2 linked regions of the Accumulibacter sp. genome follow. The protein of the gene in region 1 interacts with the protein of each later gene in a pairwise test. Links are inferred from orthologs where the notes say so. Each region holds a gene or a part of one and is shown in the gene's direction. Other genes may lie near its edges. The genes, in order: rlmN and ftsZ.

Region 1 (6,572 bases):
CCGCGTACGGCGTACGGACCGGCATCCACGTCGGCGTCGACGTGCTGATCAACCGCATGAGCGAGCAGACGCGCGGCAAGTTCGTCATTTTCGGCCTGCTCGCCGGAGCGCTGTTCACCGGCATCGTCGGCACCCTGGGGGCGCACTTCGTCTGGGAGAACGGTTTCCACTACGCCTTCTATTCCTGGTTTGGCTGGGACGTCGGCGACGTACCGGAAGGCCCGACGACGCCGGACCTCGAATGGCCGACCTGGATCGTCTACAGCGCCATTCCGCTCGGTTCGTCACTGATGTGCTTCCGCTTCCTGCAGGTCACCTGGGGCTTCATCCGCACCGGCGAACTGCCACACCACGATCATGGCCACGTCGATGGCATCGAGGAGAATCCGGACGTTGCCGAGACCTACCGTCTCGAGGACAACCTGCACCCACATGATCGCAACTACTCGCAACACCATCCGGAAGATCGGTCTGGTCAGGGAGGAGAGAAGAAATGAACGCGACGATCATCTTCGTCATCCTGCTGGTCCTCATGCTGACCGGCATGCCGATCTCGATTTCGCTCGGCCTGACGGTACTCAGCTTCCTCTTCATGTTCACCCAGGTGCCGCTCGAATCGGTGGCGCTGAAGCTGTTCACCGGCATCGAGAAGTTCGAGATCATGGCGATTCCGTTCTTCATCCTGGCCGGCAACTTTCTCACCCATGGCGGGGTTGCGCGGCGGATGATCAAGTTCGCGACCGACGTCGTCGGCCACTGGTACGGTGGCCTCGGCCTCGCCGGGGTGATGGCCTGTGCGTTGTTCGCAGCGGTTTCGGGCTCGTCGCCGGCAACCGTCGTCGCCATCGGCTCGATCCTGATGCCGGCGATGGTCAAGGCCGGCTTCCCGAACCGCTTCGGCGCCGGGGTCATCACCACCTCGGGCGCACTCGGCATCCTGATTCCCCCGTCGATCGTCATGGTCATGTACTCGGTGGCGACCAACACCTCGGTCGGCGCGCTGTTCATGGCCGGCGTCATCCCGGGCATCCTGCTGGCGATGACGCTGGGTGGTGTCACCTGGTACCGGGCGAAGAAGTTCGACTATCCGCGCATGCCGAAAGCCTCCTTCACGCAGCGCGTCAAGTCGTTCCGCGAGTCGGCCTGGGGCCTGTTCCTGATCGTCGTCGTCATGGGCGGCATCTACAGCGGCATGTTCACGCCGACCGAGGCAGCAGCGATGAGTGCGGTCTATGCCTTCTTCGTCGCCGTCTTCGTCTATAAGGACCTGACGATGAAGGACGTGCCGAGGGTGCTGCTCAACTCGGCGAACATGTCGGCGATGCTGCTCTACATCATCACCAACGCCGTCCTCTTCTCGTTCATCATGACCAACGAGAACATCCCGCAGGCGCTGGCGGACTGGATGCTCGGCCACGGGCTGGGAATGATCGCCTTCCTGCTGGCGGTGAACATCATCCTCCTGCTCGCCGGCAACTTCATGGAACCGTCGTCGATCGTCCTCATCTTCGCGCCGATCCTCTTCCCGGTGGCGATCAAGCTGGGCATCGATCCGGTGCACTTCGGCATACTGATGGTGGTCAACATGGAGGTCGGCATGTGCCATCCGCCGGTCGGACTCAACCTCTACGTCGCCTCCGGCATCACCAAGATGGGCATCACCGAACTGACCGTCGCCGTCTGGCCGTGGCTGCTGTCGATGCTGGTCTTCCTGGTCGTCGTCACCTATGTGCCGATCATGTCGCTCTGGCTGCCGAGGACACTCGGCATGATGTAGCCGTTGGCGGACACCGCGGCCTGTTCTGTCGGGGCGCGCGCGGGGCAACCCGTGTGCGCCCTTTTTGCGTTGCTGGCGAATGGCGATCGTGGCGGTCGGCGATCGATTCGCGGTCCAATTTGCGTCGCTGCCGGCACGCGTGCCCGAGTCTTGGTATAATCTTCAGGTTAGTCGTCTAGCAATATGATTTCGCGTCGTTTTTCTTCTTCATCCACCGCATCCGGAGAGTGCTCCATGGCCAGCGAACGTACCCTTTCCATCATCAAGCCCGACGCCGTCGCGAAGAACGTCATCGGCAAGATCTATTCCCGTTTCGAAACCAATGGGTTGAAGGTGATTGCCGCCAAAATGGCCTGGCTGTCACCGCAGGAAGCCGGCGCCTTCTACGCCGTGCATCGCGAGCGTCCTTTCTTCAAGGATCTGGTCGATTTCATGATCTCGGGTCCGGTCATGATCCAGGTGCTCGAGGGCGAGAACGCGATCGCCAAGAACCGCGAGCTGATGGGCGCCACCGATCCGAAAAAGGCCGAGCCGGGGACGATTCGCGCCGACTTCGCCGAGTCGATCGACGCCAACGCCGTGCACGGCTCCGACGGACCGGAGACGGCGAAGGTCGAGGTCGCCTTCTTCTTCCCGGAAATGAGCGTCTACGCCGGTCGCTAGTCTTCGCGGACCTGCCTCGTCGGTCACCATGACGGTCAACCTGCTCGATTTCGATGCCGCCGCGCTGACGGCCTTCTTCGCCGACCGGGGCGAGAAGCCGTTTCGCGCGCGGCAGGTGCTGCGCTGGCTGCATCGCTTCGGGCAGGCGGACTTTGCGGCGATGACCGACATTGCCCGCGGCCTGCGCGAGAAACTCGACGCGCAGGCGGTCGTGCAGCCGCCGCCGGTGATCGCCGATCGGGTGGCCGACGACGGCACGCGCAAGTTCCTTTTCGACGTCGGCAGCGGCAACGCCGTCGAGGCTGTCTTCATCCCCGAGGAGGAGCGCGGCACGCTGTGCATCTCGACACAGGCTGGCTGCGCGCTCGACTGCTCGTTCTGCGCCACGGGCAAGCAGGGTTTCAACCGCAACCTGACGGTGGCGGAGATCATCGGCCAGCTTTGGCAGGCGCAGCATGCGCTGGGTGGCTGGGCGGAGCGCCCGGCGAACGGCGAGCGGATGATCAGCAATGTCGTCCTGATGGGCATGGGCGAGCCGCTGGCCAATCTCGACAACACCGTGCGCGCGCTGCGCCTGATGCTCGACGACAATGCCTATGGCCTGTCGCGGCGGCGGGTCACCGTGTCGACTTCCGGCCTGGTGCCGGCCATGGACCGGCTGCGCGACGAGTGCCCGGTGGCGCTGGCGGTGTCGCTGCACGCTCCGGACGACGGTTTGCGTGACGAACTCGTGCCGATCAACCGCAAGTATCCGCTGCGCGCACTGCTCGCCGCCTGCCAGCGCTATCTCGAACGGGCGCCGCGCGATTTCATCACCTTCGAGTACGTCATGATCGACGGTGTCAATGACTCCGATGCGCAGGCGCGCGAACTGCTGGCGCTGACGCGCGAGGTGCCGTGCAAGTTCAACCTGATTCCCTTCAACCCCTTCCCGGACTCGCCGTACCGGCGCTCGCCGGCCATGCGGGTGCGTCGCTTCGCCGAGATCCTGCTCGCCGGCGGCGTCGTCACGACGACGCGCAGGACGCGTGGGGACGACATCGCCGCTGCCTGCGGCCAACTGGCGGGGCAGGTGCGCGACCGGACGCGGCGAGGGAGCCGCAGTTTCGTTCTCGAACGGGTGTCGCAGGAGGAGAGCGCATGCGGCTGATCCTCTGTTGCCTCTTCTTTTGCCTGGGCCTTGCCGCCTGCTCTTCCGGCTCGGTGTCGCCGGCAGCGAAGAAGCCCGCCGAGGACGAGGTCGATTCGCGCCAGCCGACCAAGCCACGCGACCCGCGCACGCGCGCCAAGCTGCACACCGAACTCGGCGCGATGTATCTGCAGAGCGGCAACCTGACGGTCGCGCTCGAGGAGATGAGCATCGCCATCCTGATCGATCCGGACTATGCGACGGCCTACGCCATGCGCGGACTGGCGGCGTACCGCATCCGCGAGCTGCAACTGGCCGACCAGGATTTCCGTCGCGCGCTCAGCCTCGACGGCAAGGATCCGGAGATCAACAACAATTACGGCTGGTTTCTCTGTCAGGTGGGACGTGAGAAGGAGGGTCTCGGCCATATCCAGACGGCAATGAGGAACCCGCTCTACAAGACGCCGGAAAAGGCCTACCTCAACGCCGGCAGCTGCTATGCCCGGATTGGCGACCTCGCGAGTGCCGAAGCTCATGTCGAGCAGAGCCTGCGCATCCTGCCGGGGAACCCGCCGGCGCTGCTCGAACTGGCCAGCATCAACTTCCGCAAGGGTGACGTCGAGCGGGCGCGCCACGAACTCGTCGAACTGCTGCGCCAAAACGACCCCAACGCCGAGGCGTTGTGGCTCGGCGTGCGAATCGAGCGGGCTCTCGGCAACCGTCCGGCGGAAGCCCGTTACGCCAGCCAGCTGCGACGAAAGTTCCCGCTGTCGCCCGAGGCGGAGGAGTTGCTGAAGGGAAGAGCGGAATGAACGGGCAGGGCGTTTTTCCGCTCCCGCCCGACGAGCGGCCGGCTGCCGCCGGGACGGCAGGCGAACCGCCAGCTTTGGCTGTCGGTGGTGTCGGGCAACAACTGCGCGCAGCGCGCGAGGGACGCGGGCTCAGTCTGGCCGAGGTGGCGCAGTCGCTCAAGCTCGGGCCGGGCCAGGTGGCCGCCCTCGAGAATGAGGAATGGCAGCTCCTGCCGGGCAACACGATGATTCGCGGCTTCGTCCGCAACTATGCGCGCCTGTTCGACCTCGACGTCGAGCAACTGATGCGCGGTCTCGATGCCGCCCGGCTGCAGCAGAAGCCGCAGCTCGCCGCTTCTGCCGGAACCAGCGCCAACCTGCCATCGCCGCCGGGCCGCCGGGCCGAGCGACGCGATTACCTGGCGGTTCTGGGCGGGCTGCTGTTGCTGGTGCTGGCGGTGTTGGTCTACTTCTTTGCGCCGCTGAGGGAGTGGCAGGCGCGGCTGAGCGAGATGATCGAGAGCCGCTCGATGGCGCCACATGCCGAACGCGCGCAGCCCGCGCCAGTGCTGCCGACAGCCCACGATTCGACGCCACATGCGGCTTCTGCCGAATCGGTGACCAGCGTCAGCCCGCCGAATGCCACGGTGCTGGCGGCGGCGTCCGCGGACGCGGCGTCCGCGGGCGCGGGCGATCTCAGGCTGTCGTTTGCCCAGTCGGCATGGGTCGAGGTGCGTGACGCCATGGGTCAGACGATCGTTTCCGGGATGATGCCGGCCGCCAGCCAGCGCGAGGTGGGTGGTCAGGCCCCTTTTTCGCTGGTGATCGGCAACGCGACGCAGGTGACGCTGCAGTATCGCGGCCGCGTGATCGATCTGGCGCCGCACAGCAAGGGTGACGTCGCCCGGCTGACGGTCGAGTGAGGCGGGTGCCAGTGGTGAGCGGTACGCTCGAGGGCACGCTGCGCCGGCCGACGCGGCCGGTCCGTGTGGGGCAGGTGACGATCGGCGGCGCGGCGCCGGTGGTCGTCCAGTCGATGACCAACACGGACACCGCCGACGTCGTCCGCACGGCGATCCAGTGCGCCGAGCTGGCACGTGCCGGATCCGAAATGGTGCGGGTGACGGTCAACACGCCGCAGGCAGCTGCCGCCGTGGCCCCGATCCGCGAGCAACTGGGCCGCATGGGGGTCGATGTGCCGCTGATCGGCGACTTTCATTACAACGGGCATCGCCTGCTCGCCGACCATCCGGAGTGTGCCGCGGGACTTGCCAAGTACCGCATCAATCCGGGCAACGTCGGTCACGGCCGCAAGCGCGACGAGCAGTTCGCGCAGATGATCGAAGTCGCCTGTCGATACGAGAAGCCGGTGCGCATCGGCGTCAACTGGGGCAGCCTCGACCAGGACCTGCTGGCGCGGATCATGGACGAGAACGCGCGCCGTCCCGTGCCGCAGGACGCGGTCGCCGTCATGCGCGAGGCAATGGTCGTCTCGGCGCTCGAATCGGCAGCCCGGGCCGAGGCGCTCGGCATGCCGGGGGAGCGGATCGTGCTGTCGTGCAAGGTGTCGGGCGTGCAGGATCTGGTCGCGATCTATCGCGAGTTGTCGCGGCGCTGCGACTACCCTCTGCATCTGGGGCTGACCGAAGCCGGCATGGGCTCGAAGGGTATCGTCGCGTCCACGGCGGCGATGGCGATCCTGCTGCAGGAGGGGATCGGCGACACGATCCGCGTCTCGCTGACCCCCGAGCCCGGCGGGGCGCGGACGCAGGAGGTGATCGTCGCGCAGGAGATGCTGCAGACGATGGGGCTGCGCGCCTTCACACCGATGGTCGTCGCCTGCCCCGGCTGCGGGCGGACCACCAGCACCTTCTTCCAGGAACTGGCGCAGTCGATCCAGGAGCATGTGCGGCAGCGGATGCCGCAGTGGCGCGTCGAGCACGATGGCGTGGAGAACATGACGCTGGCCGTGATGGGCTGCGTCGTCAACGGGCCGGGGGAAAGCAAGCACGCGAACATCGGCATCAGCCTGCCGGGAACCGGCGAGGCGCCGGTGGCGCCGGTGTTCGAGGACGGGATGAAGACGGTGACCCTGCGCGGCGACCACATCGCCGAGGAGTTCACCGCCATCGTCGATGCCTACGTCGCACGCACCTACCAGAGAAAGGTTGCGACGCGATGAATGCGAACAGGATCCAGTCGCTGCGTGGCA
Region 2 (6,511 bases), 2.7 Mb from region 1 along the record:
TGCGCATCGAGGAGCAGAAGGCTGCAGCGCATTGGGGAGACGGGAATGGCGAGCTGGTCAACATTTTCGGCGAGGTTTTTGCTGCCTCACTTCCCGACGAGCAGCGGCTGCCCAGGCTCAGTGGACCGAGCGGCTCCTCACGCGAAGTCCTGCGTCGCCATGGGGAGTTCGTCGAGCTGCTCAAACCGGCGAGCCTGCGGCCAGCGCAACTGAGCCTGTCGCCGCGCCTGGCCTGGGCGGTGAAGCTGGAGGACGGCATGCTGGTTGAACTGGGACGCGAGCAGGCGAAGGCACCGATCCGCACGCGCCTGCAACGATTCGTCGAGTACTACCCGACCATGCCGGACGCCCGCCACGGGCGGCCGGTCGCGGTAGACATGCGGTATCCGAATGGTTTCGCACTCCGCTTCGCGGCCAGTGCGGTTCAAGAGGTCAAAGGAAAGAGATGAGCAGGGATAGCAAGGATCTGATCGTTGGACTCGACATCGGTACGTCGAAGATTGTTGCGCTGGTGGCCGAGCTCACTCCCGAGGGGCGGCTCAACGTCATCGGCATGGGCTCACAGGAGTCGAGGGGGCTCAAGAAGGGGGTCGTCGTCAATATCGAGGAGACGGTTGCGACGATCTCGCGCGTCCTCCAGGAAGTCGAGCTGATGGCCGACTGCAAGGTGCGCGATGTCTACACCGGGATTGCCGGCAGCCACATCCGCAGCTTCAACTCGAACGGGATGGTGGCCATCAAGGACAAGGAAGTCACACCGATGGACGTCGAACGGGTCATCGAGACGGCGCGCGCGATGCCGATCCCGGCCGACCAGGAGATACTCCACATCCTGACGCAGGAGTTCATCATCGACGACCAGGACGGCATACGCGAGCCGATCGGCATGAGCGGCTTCCGCCTCGAAGTCAAGGTGCACATCGTCACCGGAGCCGTTTCCGCCGCCCAGAACATCGTCAAGTGCGTGCGCCGCTGTGGCCTCGAAGTCAATGACCTGGTCCTGCAACCCCTGGCGTCGAGTTGCGCGGTCCTTTCCGATGACGAGAAGGATCTCGGCATCTGCCTGATCGACATCGGTGGCGGCACGACCGATCTCGCGGTGTGGACGCAGGGGGCGATCCGCCACACCTCGGTGATCCCGATTGCCGGTGACCAGGTGACCAACGACATCGCCATGGCGCTGCGCACGCCGACACGAGAGGCGGAGGACATCAAGCGCAAGTACGGTTGTGCGCTGGCGCATCTCGCGGATCCCGAGGACGTCCTTGATGTCGCCGGGGTCGACGACCGTCCCTCGCGCAAGCTGTCGCGTCGGGCGCTGGCCGATGTCATCCAGCCGCGCGTCGAGGAACTCTACGAACTGATCCAGGCGGAACTGCGGCGCTCGGGTTTCGAGGATGTCCTGTCATCGGGAATCGTCCTCACCGGAGGCGCCTCGGTGATGCCCGGGATGATCGAACTCGGCGAAGAGATCTTCCACATGCCGGTGCGCCTGGGCGTGCCGAAGTATCAGGGGGCGCTTGCCGATGTGGTTCAGAGCCCGCGGTTCGCGACTGCCTGTGGCTTGCTGCTCGAGGCCCACACGCAGCGCAAGCGCGGTCTCAAGGTGCGCGAGACGCGCGATGTGAAGCAGGTTTTCGGTCGCATGAAGTCGTGGTTCGAAAAGAACTTCTAAGCCTGTCAGCGATGACGAGAGGCGTTTCTTGGGTTTGGTGAAATTTTTTTGCAGAGGAGGCGACAATGTTTGAAATCATCGAGAAGGAACAGAGCGAGCGCGATACCGTGATCAAGGTGATCGGCATCGGTGGCGCCGGCGGCAACGCCGTCGATCACATGATCCGCGAGGGCGTGAACGGCGTGGACTTCATTACCGCCAATACCGATTCGCAGGCGCTTGGCCGCAGCATTGCCCTGCAGAAGCTGCAGCTTGGCAAGACCGGCCTGGGCGCCGGCGCCAAGCCGGAAGCCGGCAAGAGCGCGGCGATTGAGGAGCGCGAGGCGATCGCCGCTTCGCTGCAGGGTGCGCACATGGTGTTCATCACCGCCGGCATGGGCGGAGGCACGGGTACCGGTGCCGCGCCGATCGTCGCCGAGGTGGCGCGCGAACTTGGCGTGCTGACCGTTGCCGTCGTCACCAAGCCTTTCGCTTTCGAGGGCAAGCGGCTGAAAGTCGCCGAGGTAGGGATTTCCGAGCTGCAGAAGCACGTCGATTCGCTCATCGTCATCCTCAACGACCGTCTGATGGACGTCCTTGGTGAGGACGTCTCGATGGATGAAGCCTTCCGCGCGGCCGACAACGTGCTGCGCAACGCCGTCGGCGGCATTGCCGAGATCATCAACTTCCCCGGGTTGGTCAACGTCGACTTCGAGGATGTGCGGACGGTGATGGGCGAGATGGGCATGGCGATGATGGGCTCGGCGAACGCAGCCGGTGTCGACCGCGCGCGGATCGCTGCCGAGCGCGCGGTTTCGTCGCCCCTGCTTGAAGGGGTGAACCTCTCCGGTGCCAAGGGCGTGCTGGTCAACATCACGGCCTCCCGCTCGCTGAAGATGAAGGAAGTCAACGAAGTGATGAACACCGTCCGCGCGTTCGCCGCAGACGATGCGCACATCATCTTCGGCGCCGTCTACGATGAGCAGATGGCTGAGGAGATCCGTGTCACCGTGGTGGCTACGGGCCTCGGCCAGGCGCAGGCCAAGCAGCGCCCCTTCGAGGTGATCCGCAACGTCGACCGTCAGGCGACCGGAACCGACGGACCGTTTGGCGGCGGCGCCATCGATTACTCCTCTCTGGACCAGGTCCCGGCGATCGTCCGCAAGGGACGCAGCGCGACAGTCGAAGCGCTGGCCAACAGCGGCGTCGACCGTTACGACATCCCCGCCTTCCTGCGCAAGCAGGCCGACTGAACGCGATCTCCATGCCTCCTCTGCGGGAATCGGCGTCTGTCCGGGCCGCCCGGCCTGTGCTAGAATCAGCCGATTCCCTCCTTTTTTCAGACACATGTTGAAGCAGCGAACGCTCAAGGCTGTCGTCAGCGCGGCTGGCGTCGGCCTCCATTCCGGCGTCAAGGTGAACATGAGCCTGCGTCCGGCGGCGCCGGGAACCGGCATCGTCTTTCGCCGGATCGATCTCGATCCGCCTGTCGACCTGCCGGCATCGGCATTGCTCGTCACGGACACCCGCATGTGCTCGTGCGTCGAGCGCGATGGCGCCAAGGTCGGGACGATCGAACACCTCATGTCCGCCTTCGCCGGACTCGGGGTCGACAACGCCTTCGTCGACGTCGATGCCGCCGAACTGCCGATCCTCGACGGTTCTGCTTCGCCCTTCGTCTTCCTCATCCAGTCGGTTGGCATCGAGGAACAGCCGGCGGCCAAGCGATTCATTCGCATCAAGACGCCCGTCGAGGTGCGCGAGGACGATCCGGCCGGCGCGAAGTGGGCCCGGCTCGATCCTCACGACGGCTTTCGGCTGTCTTTCTCGATCGGCTTCAACCACCCGGCGATCGATCGCACGGGGCAGCACGTGACGATTGATTTTGCCGACCATTCCTATGTGCGCGAAGTGGCGCGGGCGCGGACCTTCGGTTTCATGCAGGAGGTCGAGTGGCTGCACGAGAACGGTCTGGCGCAGGGCGGTGGGCTCGACAACGCCGTCGTCCTCGACGAGTATCGCGTGCTCAACGCCGACGGCTTGCGTTACGACGACGAGTTCGTCAAGCACAAGGTGCTCGACGCGATCGGTGACCTGTACCTGCTTGGCCACCCGTTGCTGGCCGCCTTCAGCGCGCACAAGTCGGGACACGCCCTGAACAACCTGCTGGCGCGCAGGCTGTTGGCCAGCCCCGAGGCGTGGGAGTTCGTCAGCTTCGAGAACGGTGACCTGGCGCCGCAGGCCGTGGCCCGCTGGCTGGAATCGCCGGCTTTCTGAGCGGATGTGGCTGCTCCGCCTGCTCGCCGTCCTGACGGTGCTGGCAGTGGCCGCGGGGGCCGTGCTCTTCGTCTTCACCCGCGACAGGCGCTATCTGACTTTCTCCTGGCGGCTCTTTCGCTACTCGTTGCTCGTCGCGCTGCTGGTCTTTGCGCTGATGATCATCGAGCGGGTCGCCGTCATTCCTGTCTAGCCGACCGCGCCAGCAGGCGCTCGACGGCCTGGCGCAGCGGCGACGCGGGGAGTGACTCGCGCAGGGCAGTCAGGCGCTCGCGACTGCCGGCGGTGAGCGGCCTGGATTGCGGCGTTGCCGTCGGGATGCGCGTCAGCGGCGCATGGACCCGGATCTGCAGGCCGCGACAGTCGATGCCCCGTCGCGTGACTTCGTCTGCCAGCGTTGGCGCGAGCTGTCGCAGTTTCGCCGCGACAGCCCCGTTGTGCGCGTGTATGACCAGGATGCCCGACTTGAAATTCGCCAGGTTGCTCGCCTGCACGAGGTGCGCCGGCGCGACACGCCGGAAGACGTCGTCCAGCCGGCGCAACAGTTGCGCGTGCGCCAGGACCTTTGCCGCGCCATCTGGTGCGCCGAGAAAGCGGTGCAGGGTTTCGGCCATCTGCCGCGGCCCTCACGAAGGACGATGGCCGCATGCTATCCGCTTGCCGAGCCCTTGGCAATCAGCTCTGCCAACCACCAATCCCCGGTCAAGAGGCCGCTGGTACCGAGAGCTGCCGCTGCGCCCGTTCGTAGATGACGAAGTCGAAATCGGGCACGGTGCCACCCTTGCTGCCCGGCGAAGAACCGACGCGGCGTGAAACCTCCCGCCATTGCCCTGCCGGCAGTTCGGGAAAGAATGCGTCGCCGCTGGCTTCGGCGGCGACCTCGGTCAGGTACAGACGGTCCGCCAGCGGCAGCGTCTGACGATACATCTCGGCACCGCCGATGACGAACACCTCGCCGGCGGCACCGGCGATCTGCAGCGCTTCCTCGATCGAGCTTGCGCGGCTGGCGCCGGGCGGCCGGTAGCCCGGATTCCGGCTGACGACGATGTTGTGCCTGCCGGGCAGTGGACGAAAGGCATCCGGCAGCGATTCCCAGGTCTTCCGGCCCATGATCACCGGTTTGCCGCCGGTCGTCGCGCGGAAATGGCGCAGGTCTTCGGGCAGGCGCCAGAGCAACTGCTGGTCCCTGCCGATCGCCCGGTTTCGTGCCACGACGGCGATCAACGAGATCATCGCCGGCACCTAGACGGCAACCGCCCCCGCAATGTGCGGATGCGGATCGTAGCCCGCGAGCTCGAAATCCTCGAAGCGGAAGGCGAACAGGTCTCCGACTGCCGGGTTCAGCCGAATCCGCGGCAGGCCGCGTGGTTCACGGGTCAGCTGCAGCCGCGCCTGATCGAAATGGTTGCTGTAAAGGTGGGCATCGCCAAAGGTGTGCACGAATTCGCCCGCACGGTAGCCGCAGACCTGTGCCAGCATCAGTGTCAGGAGGGCGTAGGAGGCGATGTTGAAGGGAACGCCAAGAAAGATGTCGGCGCTGCGCTGGTACAACTGGCAGGACAATCGGGATCGTTGGTCCCGGTCGTCGGCCGGCGCGGGTGCGACGTACAGCTGAAACAGGGCGTGGCAGGGCGGCAGCGCCATGCGCTCGACGTCGCCCGGGTTCCACGCCGTAACCAGATGGCGGCGTGAGTCGGGATGGTGCCTGAGTCCATCGACCAGTTGCGCCATCTGGTCGATCTGTCTGCCGTCTGCCGTCTGCCAATGACGCCATTGATGGCCGTACACCGGCCCGAGATCACCGTTCGCGTCGGCCCATTCGTCCCAGATACGGACCCCGTTGTCCCGCAGGTAGCGGATGTTCGTCTCCCCGCGCAGAAACCACAACAGCTCATGCACGATCGAGCGCAGATGAAGCCGTTTTGTCGTCAGCAAGGGGAAGCCGTCGTCGAGCGCGAAGCGCATCTGCCAGCCGAACACCGACCGCGTACCGGTGCCCGTACGGTCCCCCTTCGCGCAGCCCTTGTCCAGCACGTGCTGCATCAGGTCCAGATACTGCCTCATCCCTTGCCCCAGCCGATGTCCCGTGCCCAATTGTAAGCCATGCTGGGGTGACGGCCTGCCCCAAGCCCCAGTAATGTTGCCGACCGACATGGCTGCGACCTCGCTCCTGCTCGCATGCATTACAATTGCTCTTCCAACTTGGCGACCCGTGACGAGGCCGGCTCACCGATGATTCTCAACCTGTTCCCGCAGCGTCCCGACCATCCGCTGGCTGATGGCAAGGAGTTGAAGCGGATCGTCGCCGAGCTGTTGGTCGCCCGGCCCGCCAACGCCGTCGAGGAGGTGACGACCTGGTTCGAGTCGCTCAAGCATGCCCGCAACTTCCGCGTCGATCGCTACTTCGATGTCCTGCGCCAGCTCGATGAGGCCGCCCAGCCGCATCTGCGTCGTCTGGGGCGGGACTACGTGCAGTCGCCACACCTCTCTCCGGCCGAGCGAGGCCGCATCTGGACGCGCTGCCACGTTTTCTGCGTCGAAGTCGCAGCGAGTTACGCGCTGTGTCTGTCGCGCGCACGG

Evidence for each region.
Region 2: the proteins of rlmN (region 1) and ftsZ interact in binary tests that used the Escherichia coli proteins (3 or more experiments, as listed by UniProt). The link is inferred for Accumulibacter sp. from one-to-one orthologs.

What each region holds. Positions count from the first base shown.
Region 1 is NZ_JAZKUG010000001.1:3,720,728-3,727,299, forward strand. Bases 1,655-4,529 are described here. They hold rlmN (23S rRNA (adenine(2503)-C(2))-methyltransferase RlmN), read left to right. Parts: upstream 1,655-2,468; coding sequence 2,469-3,590; downstream 3,591-4,529. Other genes in these bases: V5B60_RS16275 (TRAP transporter large permease), read left to right, coding at 1,655-1,777; ndk (nucleoside-diphosphate kinase), read left to right, coding at 2,012-2,440; pilW (type IV pilus biogenesis/stability protein PilW), read left to right, coding at 3,581-4,381; V5B60_RS16295 (helix-turn-helix domain-containing protein), read left to right, coding at 4,378-4,529. Outside these bases: V5B60_RS16270 (TRAP transporter small permease), read left to right, coding at 1-497; more of V5B60_RS16275, read left to right, coding at 494-1,654; more of V5B60_RS16295, read left to right, coding at 4,530-5,283; ispG (flavodoxin-dependent (E)-4-hydroxy-3-methylbut-2-enyl-diphosphate synthase), read left to right, coding at 5,298-6,542; hisS (histidine--tRNA ligase), read left to right, coding at 6,539-6,572.
Region 2 is NZ_JAZKUG010000001.1:1,013,726-1,020,236, reverse strand. What follows is about bases 1,010-3,823. They hold ftsZ (cell division protein FtsZ), read left to right. Parts: upstream 1,010-1,740; coding sequence 1,741-2,907; downstream 2,908-3,823. Other genes in these bases: lpxC (UDP-3-O-acyl-N-acetylglucosamine deacetylase), read left to right, coding at 3,002-3,823; ftsA (cell division protein FtsA), read left to right, coding at 1,010-1,675. Also shown: V5B60_RS04480 (cell division protein FtsQ/DivIB), read left to right, coding at 1-449; more of ftsA, read left to right, coding at 446-1,009; more of lpxC, read left to right, coding at 3,824-3,931; V5B60_RS04460 (hypothetical protein), read left to right, coding at 3,936-4,124; V5B60_RS04455 (DciA family protein), read right to left, coding at 4,111-4,545; V5B60_RS04450 (dihydrofolate reductase), read right to left, coding at 4,634-5,164; V5B60_RS04445 (thymidylate synthase), read right to left, coding at 5,174-5,995; V5B60_RS04440 (hypothetical protein), read left to right, coding at 6,164-6,511. UniProt on the Escherichia coli protein: Essential cell division protein that forms a contractile ring structure (Z ring) at the future cell division site. The regulation of the ring assembly controls the timing and the location of cell division.